4 regions of the Clostridium sp. CM036 genome follow, and region 1 is predicted to be linked to each of the others. Evidence: riboswitches for the same ligand, from Rfam matches in the RefSeq annotation. Region 1 holds a riboswitch; each other region holds the start of a gene.
The links. Region 1 has a riboswitch for cobalamin ahead of cbiQ (cobalt ECF transporter T component CbiQ). Riboswitches for the same ligand answer to the same signal wherever they lie in the genome.
Positions count from the first base shown of each region.

Region 1 (3,216 bases):
ATTTATATTAATCTAAGCTAACCCGCCTAGAAAACCTAACTATTTTTCAAACATTTCCTTAAATTCTTGCGTACTTTTCGGATAGGCACTAGTATCTTCCAGCAGATGTTTTTCTACAAGCAATTCATATATCTCCATCACGGTTGGCTGTTTTAGATTTGCTTGTTTTAAAATTTCTGTATTTTGGAAAATTTCTAATGGTGTTCCATCTGCGATAATTTTTCCTTTGCAGAATACAAGGACTCGCTCCGCCCATCGATATGCGAAATCTAAATCATGGGTGGAAATGAGCATTGTCTTGCCCTCCGAACCAAGCTTATCCAAAACTTCTTCTAACATCAGTGCATTTAAAGGATCCAGTGATGCAGTAGGTTCATCAAAGATAATGATCTCCGATTTCATAGCAATGATGCCCGCAATGGTGACGCGCTTCTTTTCACCGCCACTCAAATAGTGTGGCGGACGATCCTTGAAATCTGATATGTTCATGTATGCCAGTGCTTCCTCAACTCGCTTTAGTACTTCCTCTTTTGGAAGCCTTAAATTCATCGGCCCGAATCCAACTTCTGCCCTAACTGTAGATGCGATTATTTGATTGTCCGCATCTTGAAATACAATTCCGATATTTTTTCGAAGTCCTTTTAAATTCTTTTTATTAACGACAGTACCCCGGTAAATGATTTTTCCCTGTTCAGGTGTAAATACACCGTTTATATTCAAGAAAAATGTAGATTTTCCGGATCCATTGGAACCAATGACAGCGATTTTCTCACCTTCATAGATATCCACGCTTACACCGTCCAATGCAGACTTTCCATTCCCGTAGACGTAGTATAGATCTTCGACCTTTAATATTGATTTCCCCATAATAGCTCCTTTCTATCTTGTAACGCCCCATATCAGGATCAAAAAAATTATAAATACTACTGCAGAGGCAATCTGTATTGTCTCTACCTTTTTATCTTCCTCCAAAAATATAAGATCCCCATCATAGCATCTGGCCTCCATGGCATCATAATAATCGTTTGCCTTTTTAAGCGAAATAACCAGCATATTGCTTGCAATGCTTCCAAATGTATAGCAGGAAGTCTTAAAATCACAGTAGCCCTGACGAGATTCTGCGGAATTTTTCATTTTAGTATAGACATCCATTAAAATGAAAATATAACGGTAAATGAGGTTCATCAGCTCTACAATAAGCTTTGGAACATGTGCTTTTCGAAGCACATATATAATCTCGGAGGATGGAGTTGACAGTGTCATCATTTGTAGGGCACTTATAGCTGCAAAAACTTTCAGAATCAAAAATGCCACTTCCTTAAGCTTTGCCTGAGAAGTAAACACATAGCAGAAGCCAAGATACAAGTTATACTGCCCCATCGGCTGCTTTGAAAAATCAATAGCAATTGTAAAAGTGCCAAGGAGGATAAAGATGATTGGAATCGCCAGTATTGACAAGTATTCGTTTACTGGAAGCTCTCCTTTTACAATGGTCAGATAGGCCATTGCAATAATGACCACAACAGATACATAGGGGTTTTCCAATACAATACAAAGAATCAATATCAAAACAGAAAGAGATACTTTAAAAGTAGCATTCCAGTGCCTGATTTTAGAAGTATAAGCATAAAAATCAATTGAAAACCCTTCGCCGTGTTTATGTCCGGTTCCATGGTGATGATTATGTGTCCCATCCCCTTTTTTCCATTTGAAGAAAAAGCCCACCATTAGAAAAATGGCACATAAAATAATAATTTTTCCCATTTCACATCTCCTTTGAATTTTCACCCCATGGCAGCATTCTGGGAGATTTTAGAATAATAAAAATAGATGAAGCATAGTAAACAATTACACCTACAATCTGATTTAAAAATGCAAGGCCAGATAATGTAACTATAATCGCATTGAAGCACCCGGCGAAAACGATGATATTCTGCCTAATCATGTTATAGGCTCGTTTTGACAATTCGTAGTATAGGCCTGTCTACAAAACAAAAATCCTTCTAACTAAAGTGTTAGAAGGAAACGATTCAAAAATATGCTTAATCATATAAAATCAACAAACAAATTTTCATTATAAAGCCCTCTCTATCACTCGTAGAGTTTGTAGTGCGAAAATATGGGCAGGTATTCTGACTCAAGAATCATTATTTAAGCGCGCCTTCCCCGTTTTCGAGTGGCATAATGCACTTAAATTCATCTATTACAGCTACGAGATAGTTCAGGATTTTAACCTGATTCCCTTTTAATTAATTTAAACCTATATTCTATTATTTAATTTTTATAATTCTTTCACACATGTACTCATTACATAGTAGACTTATTATTACAAAAAATCAACTACTTTAATTGTAAAAAGATAATATTTTTCAAACTTTCACAAAATAATACATTATACTATATTCTGAAATAAATGCTACAGTAAAAAAAGGGACCCACTAGGGGACCCTATACGTACTTTCTCATGTGCTTTAATGCAGTTTTTTCAAGTCTAGAAACTTGTGCTTGGGATATTCCTATTTCACCTGCTACTTCCATTTGAGTTCTTCCATCGAAGAACCTTAAATTTAAGATTAACTTTTCTCTAACATTTAATTTTTTCATTGCCTCTTTAATCGATATATTTTCAAGCCAATTATCATCTAAATTTTTGGTGTCACTTATTTGATCCATTACATAAATTTCATCTCCACCAGCGTGATAAATTGGTTCAAATAAAGATACAGGATTTTGTATAGCATCTAAAGCAAATACTACATCTTCCCTTGGTAATTCTAATTCTTTTGCTATTTCAGCTACAGTAGGCTCTTTGTTGTCTTGATTCACCAATCTGTCCCTAACTTGTAATGCTTTATATGCAATATCCCTTAATGATCTACTAACTCTTATTGAGTTATTATCTCTTAAATATCTTCTTATTTCCCCAATAATCATAGGAACTGCATATGTTGAAAATCTAACATTTAGACTTAGATCAAAATTATCAATGGACTTCATTAAACCAATACAGCCTACTTGAAATAAATCATCTACGTTTTCTCCTCGATTATTAAAGTGCTTTATCACACTTAAAACCAATCTTAAATTTCCTTTAATAAATTTTTCTCTACACTCATACTCACCATTTTGTATCCTAAATAGTAGCTCTTTCATTTCTTTTTCTTTTAGTACGGGTAATTTTGAAGTATCTACACCACATATTTCTACTTTATTGAA
Region 1 is NZ_CM143652.1:2,179,652-2,182,867, forward strand. It holds gene ACWJKE_RS10255 (energy-coupling factor ABC transporter ATP-binding protein) at 40-867, opposite strand; gene cbiQ (cobalt ECF transporter T component CbiQ) at 880-1,728, opposite strand; cobalamin riboswitch at 2,106-2,279, opposite strand; gene sigG (RNA polymerase sporulation sigma factor SigG) at 2,449-3,216, opposite strand, start outside.

Region 2 (3,216 bases), 1.0 Mb from region 1:
TGATACAAATGCAATTACTACTTATGTTTCTAATACCCAAAAGGCAGAATGGGAAAAAGCAGGGGATCCATTTAATAATAGATTTAAGGCTGTATATTCTCCAGGGTCTACATTTAAACTGATAACGGCTGCAGTTGGGTTAGAGCAAGGGAAGATAAAACCTAGTGAACTTATTAACATACCGGGAAACGAATGGCAACCGGATAAATCATGGGGACTCAATAAGGTTACTAGGGTTGGTGAACCGAGAGAGTCAGTGAATTTACAGGATGCATTTGTATACTCTGATAACATATATTTCGCAAAGGCAGCTCTTAATATAGGTAAAGAGGAATTTATAAAAGGATGCAACAATTTTGGAATAGGTCAAAAGCTTCCAATAAATTATCCAATAGCAAATTCACAAGTAGCCAATGGTAACAACATTAAGAATGATGTAGCATTAGCAGATACTGGTTATGGTCAAGGGGAGGTCCTTATGAGCCCACTTCACCTTGCACTATCGTATAGCGCAGTTGTTAACGATGGAAATATTATGTCTCCAACTTTAGAAAGTTTGAATGAAAAGGTAAAGGCTAAGGTATGGAAAGCTAATGCAATTTCCGCGGATAATATAAAATTTGTAAAAGATGGTCTCACTGGAGTTATCGATAACCCAAATGGTACAGGTCATGCGGCAAAAGTTGATGGGCAAGCTCTCGCGGGTAAAACTGGAACAGCGGAACTTAAGAAAGATGACAAGGATAAAGCTGCAGAAGAAAATGGATGGTTTATATGTATGGATACAGTTAATCCTAAAATAGTAGTATCAATGTTAATGGAAAACGTTAAAGAGAAAGGTGGAAGTCACCATGTGGTACCTATTGTAAAAGGAGTAATGGAATATTACTTAAATAAAACACTGAAATAGCGTTAGAAAGTAGGTAGAATGATTTACATTGCTTTAATATTTTTTTGATGTTACAATAAAAATAGTCAACTTAATAAAAATTAAATATTGTTTTAGGTGCCTTGTAACAGGGGTTAAAAGGGAAAGTGACTAAAAAACCACTGCAGCCCACCGCTACTGTATTAGAGGATGAAATCCAAAGAACCATTGGGAAACTGAGAAGGTTGGAGAGTAAGATGATGCTAAAGCCAGTAAACCTGCCTATTGCTTGAAATTTTAGTCTTCGGAGGGAGGATGAAAAATGCGTGATTTAACAATAATATTGGGTTATCCAATATATGAAAAATTTAATTGCATTATTCCACATCCTTGAGATGTGGTTTTTTTATTTTCTGATTTTTTTACATTAGAGCATATTATTAAAATAATAAGGAGCATACTATGAAAAAAATTATACTTATAACAGGTGGCGCAAGGAGTGGGAAAAGTACATATGCTGAGAAGCTAGCCAAAGAAGAGAAGGGCAACGTACTTTATATTGCAACTTCAATTCCGTTTGATGATGAAATGAAGGACAGAGTAAAAAAACATAAAGAAAGAAGACCAGCTAATTGGTATACCTTTGAAGGCTATAAGAATTTAAAACAGGTATTCTATAACGAAGAAATGCAGTTTGATACGATTTTATTAGATTGTATTACAATAATGACTACAAATCTTATGTTTGATGAAGCGGGGGATAATTTCGATGATCTTAATAATCAAGCTATAAGCGCAATGGAAAAAGGGATTTTACAAGAGGTAGCAGTATTTCTTGACGAAGCAGAAAAAAACTTAAAAACAATAATTCTTGTAACTAACGAAATTGGCTCTGGAATTGTACCAGAATACAAGATGGCAAGGGTTTTTAGAGATATTGCGGGTAGAGTTAATCAGTATATTGCATCAAGGGCTCAGGAAGTTCACATGGTGGTTTGTGGTATCCCAATTAAAATTAAATAAGTAATTAAAAAATTAAAATTTATGGAGGCAACTTATGTTTAAAAGAAAAAGTATAATAAGTCTAGTTTTAGCTGTTTTTGTTTGTGTTGTATTTAGCGCGTGTGGCAGCAAAGGTGAGAATAAAGGGTCGCTTAATACTACTAAAAAGGAAACTAACGCTGTAGTATATCCGCTAAAGGTAGTTGACTCATATGATAGAACGGTTATCATTGAAAAAGAACCTAAAAGAATTATTACAATTGCACCAAATATAACAGAGGGAATATATGCACTTGGTAAAGGAAGCAGTGTAGTTGGTAGAAGTGATTACGATGATTACCCAGCTCAGGCCCTTAAGGTTACATCTGTTGGTGACTTATTGCAACCAAGTGTAGAGAAAATTGTTGAATTAAAACCTGATGTAGTTATTGTATCAGCTCTTTTTGATAAGGCTATTATTAAAAAATTAGAGGCTCTTAATATAAAGGTTGTAGCGCTTGGTGGTGAAGAAAATTTTAATGGTGTGTATGACACAATGTCAAAACTTGGTCAGGTTGTAAATGCTAGTGGGGAAGCCCAGACAATAGTATCAGATATGAAAAGGAAAGTTGCAGAAATAACTGATAAGGTTAAGGATGCTAAGAAGCCAACAGTGTACTATGTAGCAGGATTTGGCAAGAGTGGTGATTTTACAGCAGGAAAAGATACATTTATAGGTAGTATGATAGACATTGCTGGCGGAAAAAATGCTGCGGGCGACGTAGTTGGTTGGAACTACAGTGTAGAAAAGCTTGTAGAAAAGAATCCTGATGTGCTAATTTGTTCAAAGCTCTATGATTCAAAAAAAGGTATAAAAGCTACCAATGGTTACAAAGATTTGAATGCAGTTAAGAACGGCAAATTATTGGAGATTGATGAAAACATTATTGTTAGGCAGGGACCGAGACTTGCAGAAGGACTTGAAGCAATTGCTAAATTAGTTCATCCTGAACTTTTTAAATAAAAGGGGTTAAATAACCATGACGTTTATAGAAAATAAGAGTTATTATCGACGAGTTTTTGCAGTAGGGGTATTTTTACTCCTAATTGTAATGATTGTAGCAACAAATTTTGGGGTAGCAGATATTTCTTTAAAACAGACAGCCCTAATTATTATAAGCAAAATTCCAATATTAAATAACAGTGTATCCTTAGATGGAATTAATCCTACATCTGCAATCATATTGGTAAAGTTAAGACTTCCTAGAATCATTTTATCCTGTTTAGTAGGAGCAGCACTTTCAGTGGTTGGTACCTCTTTTCAGGGTATTTTCAAAAATCCAATGGCAGATCCATTTATTCTCGGA
Region 2 is NZ_CM143652.1:1,130,191-1,133,406, reverse strand. It holds gene ACWJKE_RS05355 (penicillin-binding transpeptidase domain-containing protein) at 1-910, shown strand, start outside; cobalamin riboswitch at 988-1,168, shown strand; gene cobU (bifunctional adenosylcobinamide kinase/adenosylcobinamide-phosphate guanylyltransferase) at 1,331-1,891, shown strand; gene ACWJKE_RS05345 (ABC transporter substrate-binding protein) at 1,926-2,873, shown strand; gene ACWJKE_RS05340 (FecCD family ABC transporter permease) at 2,890-3,216, shown strand, end outside.
Region 2: linked by a shared signal. The riboswitch ahead of cobU (bifunctional adenosylcobinamide kinase/adenosylcobinamide-phosphate guanylyltransferase) and the one ahead of cbiQ (cobalt ECF transporter T component CbiQ) in region 1 are both predicted to bind cobalamin.

Region 3 (3,216 bases), 280 kb from region 1:
CTCTTTGCTTTTTTCAATATAAACGTTATCTTTTAACACATGACGTGCAGCCATTTCTGCAAAACAGTTTATGTTCCAGGGGTTTTGTTTTTCTTTAACTTTTTTTAATAGGTCTACGTTACTACTTATTCCATACCCAAACCTTATACCAGGCATCGCAAAAAATTTGGTTAATGCTCTTATTATAAATAAACATTTGTATGTTTTAACTTTTTCACTGAAACTGTGCTGTGAATCTCCAGTAAATTCTATAAAAGCCTCATCTATTATTATGACTTTGTCGTTACATTCACAATATTCAAGAATTTTTTGAAACTCAGCCTTATTTATGATATTGCCATTGGGGTTATTTGGATTACCTAAAACCACACCTTCTACACTCTGTAATCTATTAAGAATATCCTCATAATCATAGGAAAGCTCAGCATATTCATGCTTTAATAAGGTATTCTCATTAATCTTCTCTTTTAAATAAGAGTACTCTATACTACAATTCCACTTTTTAGCATCAATTTCGTACTCTACAAAAGATGGCACCACAATTAGTAGATTTTTATGACAAGCTATAACTAAGTCAATTATTTCTGCAGCCCCATTTCCTAAAACAAAATATTCTTTTGGGCAATCAATGTATTCTTTTAATTCTTTCAATACCTCCCTATATTGAATATCTGGATATCTTGTTAAAGCATCTACGGCTTCACTAATGTTATCAGTGAAACTTTTAGGAACCCCTAATGGATTAATATTAGAACTGTAATCTATTAATTCTCGCCCCTCAAGTAATCCATTAGTATAAACATCTCCACCATGTATCATTGAATACCTTCCTTTCTACTTGTAACTCTCATCTACCGTACTTTTGTTACTTATAACTTACGCAGAATTTTAATTTCCCTTATGTGTTTTCCCTACATTCTTGAACTTTTCATTAATTACATCATTAATGTGCTGTATATAAATGTCTTGAACGTCACTATTTTCCCCTAACCCATGCAGATATATTTTAACTTTAAACCCTTTTGCCTCTAAAATACTCTTCCAGGAGTCCTCTGCATCTCCCGCCATGTCATTCTTGGCATGGTCTCCTGCTACAAGCAGTAGTGGCATTAAAGTGACTTCGCTAATACTCTGAGTAGTAACATTAGGTATTACTCTTTCCAAAGTTGGATACCCTTCCACGGTTGCTACATGTACATTGTTAAAACCTCTATCCCTTAAAACGCTTTCAAAACAGCAATATACTGCATTTGCAATATGGTTTGTACCATGCCCCATCAAAATTACTGTATCCATTGGTTGCAATTGCTTTGATAGAGCATCCACCATTATTGAGTAATCATCTGGCACGCCTGCTTCTTCTCCCTTAAAACATAAAAGAGGTCTTCCTATTAAGATATTTTTAAATGCTTTACATTCTTTGTATCTATTAACTACATTATTTATATAATCAAATTCTACTCCAGGAATAACATGCAAAGGCTGAACAATTACCTCATTATATCCTTCGCTTTTTAACTTTTCCAAAGCTTCTTCTGGAGTATCTACATGAATATTATCCCTATTCTTAAGTACTCTAAGAATAATATGTGAAGTAAATGCTCTTCTTATATCATAATCTTCAAAAGTATGTCTTATTTTATCTTCTATTGCATCGATAGTTACTTTTCTTGCATCTTCATGTGTTGTTCCAAAACTTACAATTAAAATTGCCTTCTTCATTTCGATCATCCACCTTGCTAAATATTTTCCGAAATCTATCATAACATTTACATATAATGCTTTTTAAAACAAAAAAAATAGTACGCATACGATAGCGACTACTTTTTAATTAATCCATAATTAAATAGTTCTTTCCCTCCGAAAGCTTGTTAACATCATTTAGGCAGGTCTCCTGGCTTTTGATTCTTCCTTTAATTATCCTTCCTCATTTTTAATTTACGAAGTAGCATTTAAAAGTTTTTCATCAATTACAGTAGCGGGGGCTGCTGCGGATTTAAACCGCATTCCCTTTTCACCTATTTCAAGGCACCTAAAATCATATTCAATTCTCTATTAATTCTAGTTTATTATATTTAAGCCGTACTGTCAATATTTAGAGTGTCTCCTTAGTTTAATAGGCAAAAAAATGATTCAGAAAAATAGTTAGGGACGGTTAACAACTATTTAAATTATTTATATATATATATTAGCTTAAGATTATGAATATCATCCCGATTCATAGGCAATAATTCAAATAAAAATCTATGAGGAAGGGTGATTTTAATGCCAAGAAAGGCAAGAGAAAAAACAGATGACTCGATATTTCATATTATGTGCAAAAGTATCAGCGAAATAAATTTATTCAAGGATGATGAGGATAAGAACAAGTATTTATCACTTGTAAAAAAGTATAAATATCTCTATAATTTTAAAATCTACGGTTACTGTCTTATGGATAACCATTCTCATTTAATGATTGATGCTAATGGCACTGATATATCAAAGGCAATGCATGGAATAAATTTTTCTTATGCAATGTACTTTAATAAAAAATATAAAAGGGAAGGACATCTTTTTAAAGATAGATTTAAGAGTAAAATAGTTAATAATGAACGATATTTGAAGACTTTATCTCTATATATACACAATAATCCTACGGATATAGATGAATATAAAAATTGTCCTGAAAAATATGCTTTTTCTAGTCTAGCCATATTTTTAGGAAAAAGACATGATTCTTTTAAATTAGTTGATTATGGATTTATTATGAGCTCTTTTGGTAATAACCTAAAAAATGCAAGAAAGAATTACTATAATCTTGTCTTTCGCTGTAATGGAGAAAAATTAAAACAAGAAATAGAATTTAAAGATGAAAAATCAGAGTATAAATGTGAACGAAAAATACTTGTAAGGAACTTTAAGCCAGAAGATATAATAGAATATATAGCGTCAAAGATGAATGTATCAAAGACTCATCTTTATATGAAGTACAGCAGAAAGCTTGTACGGGCAAAAGCCTTAACCGTTGTTCTAATGAGGAGCCTCTGTAATTTTAAATCTAGCGATATATCCAGCACTCTTGGAAACATTACACAGGCTAGAGTATCAAAATTAAGCACTATTGGCATCGAATTAATTGGAACAGAAGATAAATATGAGAATATTATCATGGATTTTATTAAACGTTATGCTTAGTAATAATTTATTAATATAATCTTCAATATTATGATTAAT
Region 3 is NZ_CM143652.1:1,902,417-1,905,632, forward strand. It holds gene ACWJKE_RS08975 (pyridoxal phosphate-dependent aminotransferase) at 1-819, opposite strand, end outside; gene ACWJKE_RS08980 (sirohydrochlorin cobaltochelatase) at 889-1,722, opposite strand; cobalamin riboswitch at 1,868-2,052, opposite strand; gene ACWJKE_RS08985 (transposase) at 2,266-3,177, shown strand.
Region 3: linked by a shared signal. The riboswitch ahead of ACWJKE_RS08980 (sirohydrochlorin cobaltochelatase) and the one ahead of cbiQ (cobalt ECF transporter T component CbiQ) in region 1 are both predicted to bind cobalamin.

Region 4 (3,216 bases), 1.4 Mb from region 1:
CATTCTTATCATAGATTTCAAAAAGTGGTTTTGCATTATGACCATATTTACAAATTCCCATATGTATTTCGTAACCATAAGTTTCTATACTAGTATCCCTAATGTTAATGCTACGAGCCTTTACTCTTGTAGTTATTTTCTCATCTTCAAATATTGTGTCTACGTCTAAAAGCTTCATACCCTCTGTTTCTTTTGAATTTCCCTCTAAGCCATTAGGGTCACTTAAGCTATTTCCTAACATTTGATAGCCTCCACAAATGCCTAATACGTTACCTTGTACACTATATTGCTGAACCGCTTCTGCAAGTCCCGAATTTCTTAAAGAAATTAAATCATCAATAGTATTTTTTGTTCCCGGTATGATAAGGAGGTCTGGTGTGCCCAATTCTCCTTTAGTTGTAACAAATCTAACTGATACATCTTCTTCAGCCTTTAATGCGTCTAAATCCGTAAAATTCGATATATGTGGAAGCTTTATTACAGCAATATCAATAGGTGCAGTAATTTTTTTGTTAAATTCTACTGCACCATCTTCATCTTCGAGTTCCAATCTAAAATAAGGAACTACTCCTGCACATGGAATATGTATAATATCCTCAAGCATTGTAAGTCCTGGCTTTAAGATTTCTAAATCTCCTCTAAACTTATTAATAATAGTGGCTTTAACTCTTTTTTTCTCGGCCTCATTAAGCAAAAGCAAAGTCCCTGCTAGTGACGCAAATACTCCACCCTTATCTATATCTCCTGCGAGTATCACAGGTGCATCTATAAGTTCCGCCATTCCCATATTCACTATATCTCTATCTCTTAAATTAATTTCTGCTGGGCTACCTGCTCCTTCCATTACTATAATATCAAACTTCTTCTCTAATTCTTCAAACTGCTTTTTTAACATGTCTTTGAATTCCAATTTCATATTATGATATTCCATAGCTGTACTATTCCCAAAAACCTTTCCATTAACGATAATTTGGCACTTTTTATCCGAGGTAGGTTTTAATAAAATCGGATTCATATATACCTCTGGCTCCAATCCTGCCGCATAGGCTTGAAGCACCTGCGCACGTCCCATTTCTTTTCCATCCAATGTAATATAAGAATTCAATGACATATTCTGTGACTTAAAAGGACATACTGAAAACCCATCTTGCACAAAAATTCTGCAAAGTGCTGTTACTAATATGCTTTTTCCTACTGATGAAGCGGTTCCTTGAACCATTACTTTAGCCATTACTATTTCTCCTTTCTTCCTGCTTGTATTCTTATTTGGCACACAACAAAAAAACAGCAAGCTTGCGCACCTGCTGTTATGTACAAATTTTTCATTGCACTAACTTGAATTCTACAGTTCTTTCCCGCCGAAAGCTTAATATTACTAATTTAGGCAGGTCTCCTGGCTCTTGATACACTTTCTCTTATCACTTTCCCTTTCAGGTAGTTATAAAAGATTTTCTCTCAATTACAGTAGCGGGGGCTGCTGTGGAATTACACCACATTCCCTTTTCACCTTACTAATCATATACTAAAGTAGCTGCATCCACTTTAGTGGCTGATTAATAATAGGCACCTAAACAAATCTATTCATTTTTAACTAATATAATTCATAATTTTCATTTTTAAAATTTTCAATTTAATACATTTCTATGTAATTAAGTTTATAGCATTATGTTAATCCTGTCAATAAATAAGAATCTAAAATGCTTAAGTCTCATATGGTTATAAGTTATCTCCTGCGAAGCTGCAACAGTTCCACAGGAGATGCATTAATTCGCTAAATTAATTTTGCCTGTAGAAACATAGCTTGTTTGCCTATTTCTGTGAATTTAGCTTCATATTCTGTAACTACGTTATCTTTAAAATCACTCTTATGCAAATCATAGGTTGAAAATAATATTTCAAACCCACACTCTTTGAAATAATCTACCGATTCTTCGAATAACTCTGTATCATCTGTTTTGAACCAAACTTCAGATCCCGGTTTTAAGAATTTCTTATAGCTCGTCAAGAACTTAGTATGAGTTAATCTTCTTTTATTATGTCTGTCTTTTGGCCAAGGATTACAAAAATTTATATAAATTCTGCTTATCTCATCTTTTGCAAACACATCATCAATAAGCATAATGTTCATTGGCATAAGACGTACATTTATGTCTTGTTCCCCTTCAACTTCTCTTACTTCTATAACTTTTCTAAGGGCAAATACCAGAACCTCATCTTTTAAATCAATGCCTACAAAATTGATATCGAGATCTCTCCTGGACTTTTCTGATATAAATCTACCTTTACCGCAACCTAGTTCTAGATGAATTGCATTGTTATTTTTAAACTCTTCATTCCATTTTCCTTTGTGATCATATTGGTCAGTTATTACAATATGACTAGTTTCCAGCTCTGGCCTAGCCCAATATTTTTTTCTTAAGCGCATATATTTTTCTCCTTACATTCTAAATAATAAAAAATCACTATATGATTTTCTTAGCTTTATATTAATATTAAAACATCCCTGCAATATTTAAAAATTGTTTAAATAACCATAACCCTGGCGCTTGCACGATATAAGTAAAAACTGATTGTCCACCAGGTAATATAGGCAATATTAACACCATAAATATTAAGAATTGATACCTATAAATTGTATCTGGTAAATTGTAAAAAAACTTTGGGAACAAATCCCTAACTATATGAGATCCATCAAATCCCGGTATTGGCACTAAATTAAGAAAAAACAAAATACAATTTAGGTACCCTGTAATTATTAAAATTTGGCTAATAATAGTATATAATCCACCATGAATTGGTGGAAATTTCGAAAATAACACAGTAAGAATTGCAAATACAAACCCTAGAATTAGATTAGCAATTGGGCCTGCAACTGAAACTTTCAAATCATCCTTATAATAATTTTTAAATGCACTAGGATTTGTCTGAACAGGCTTTGCCCAACCAAACCCTACTAATATAATCATAAGAAATCCCATTGGATCTATATGTGCGATTGGATTCAGCGTAAGTCTCCCTTGAAATCGTGGAGTTTTGTCTCCTAACCTATCTGCTACGATAGCATGCGCATACTCATGAAAAGTAAATGCTAATAAAATTGCGGGTATCATCAAAATCTTATTTAATATTTGTTGTGTATCCAAATTTATTCCTCCTTATACTCCTACATGGTAGGCAATGTTAATCGCTACTCACCTTGTTAATGCATCTTTGACT
Region 4 is NZ_CM143652.1:3,567,818-3,571,033, reverse strand. It holds gene ACWJKE_RS16950 (cobyric acid synthase) at 1-1,231, opposite strand, end outside; cobalamin riboswitch at 1,367-1,550, opposite strand; gene trmB (tRNA (guanosine(46)-N7)-methyltransferase TrmB) at 1,772-2,425, opposite strand; gene ACWJKE_RS16940 (site-2 protease family protein) at 2,493-3,110, opposite strand.
Region 4: linked by a shared signal. The riboswitch ahead of ACWJKE_RS16950 (cobyric acid synthase) and the one ahead of cbiQ (cobalt ECF transporter T component CbiQ) in region 1 are both predicted to bind cobalamin.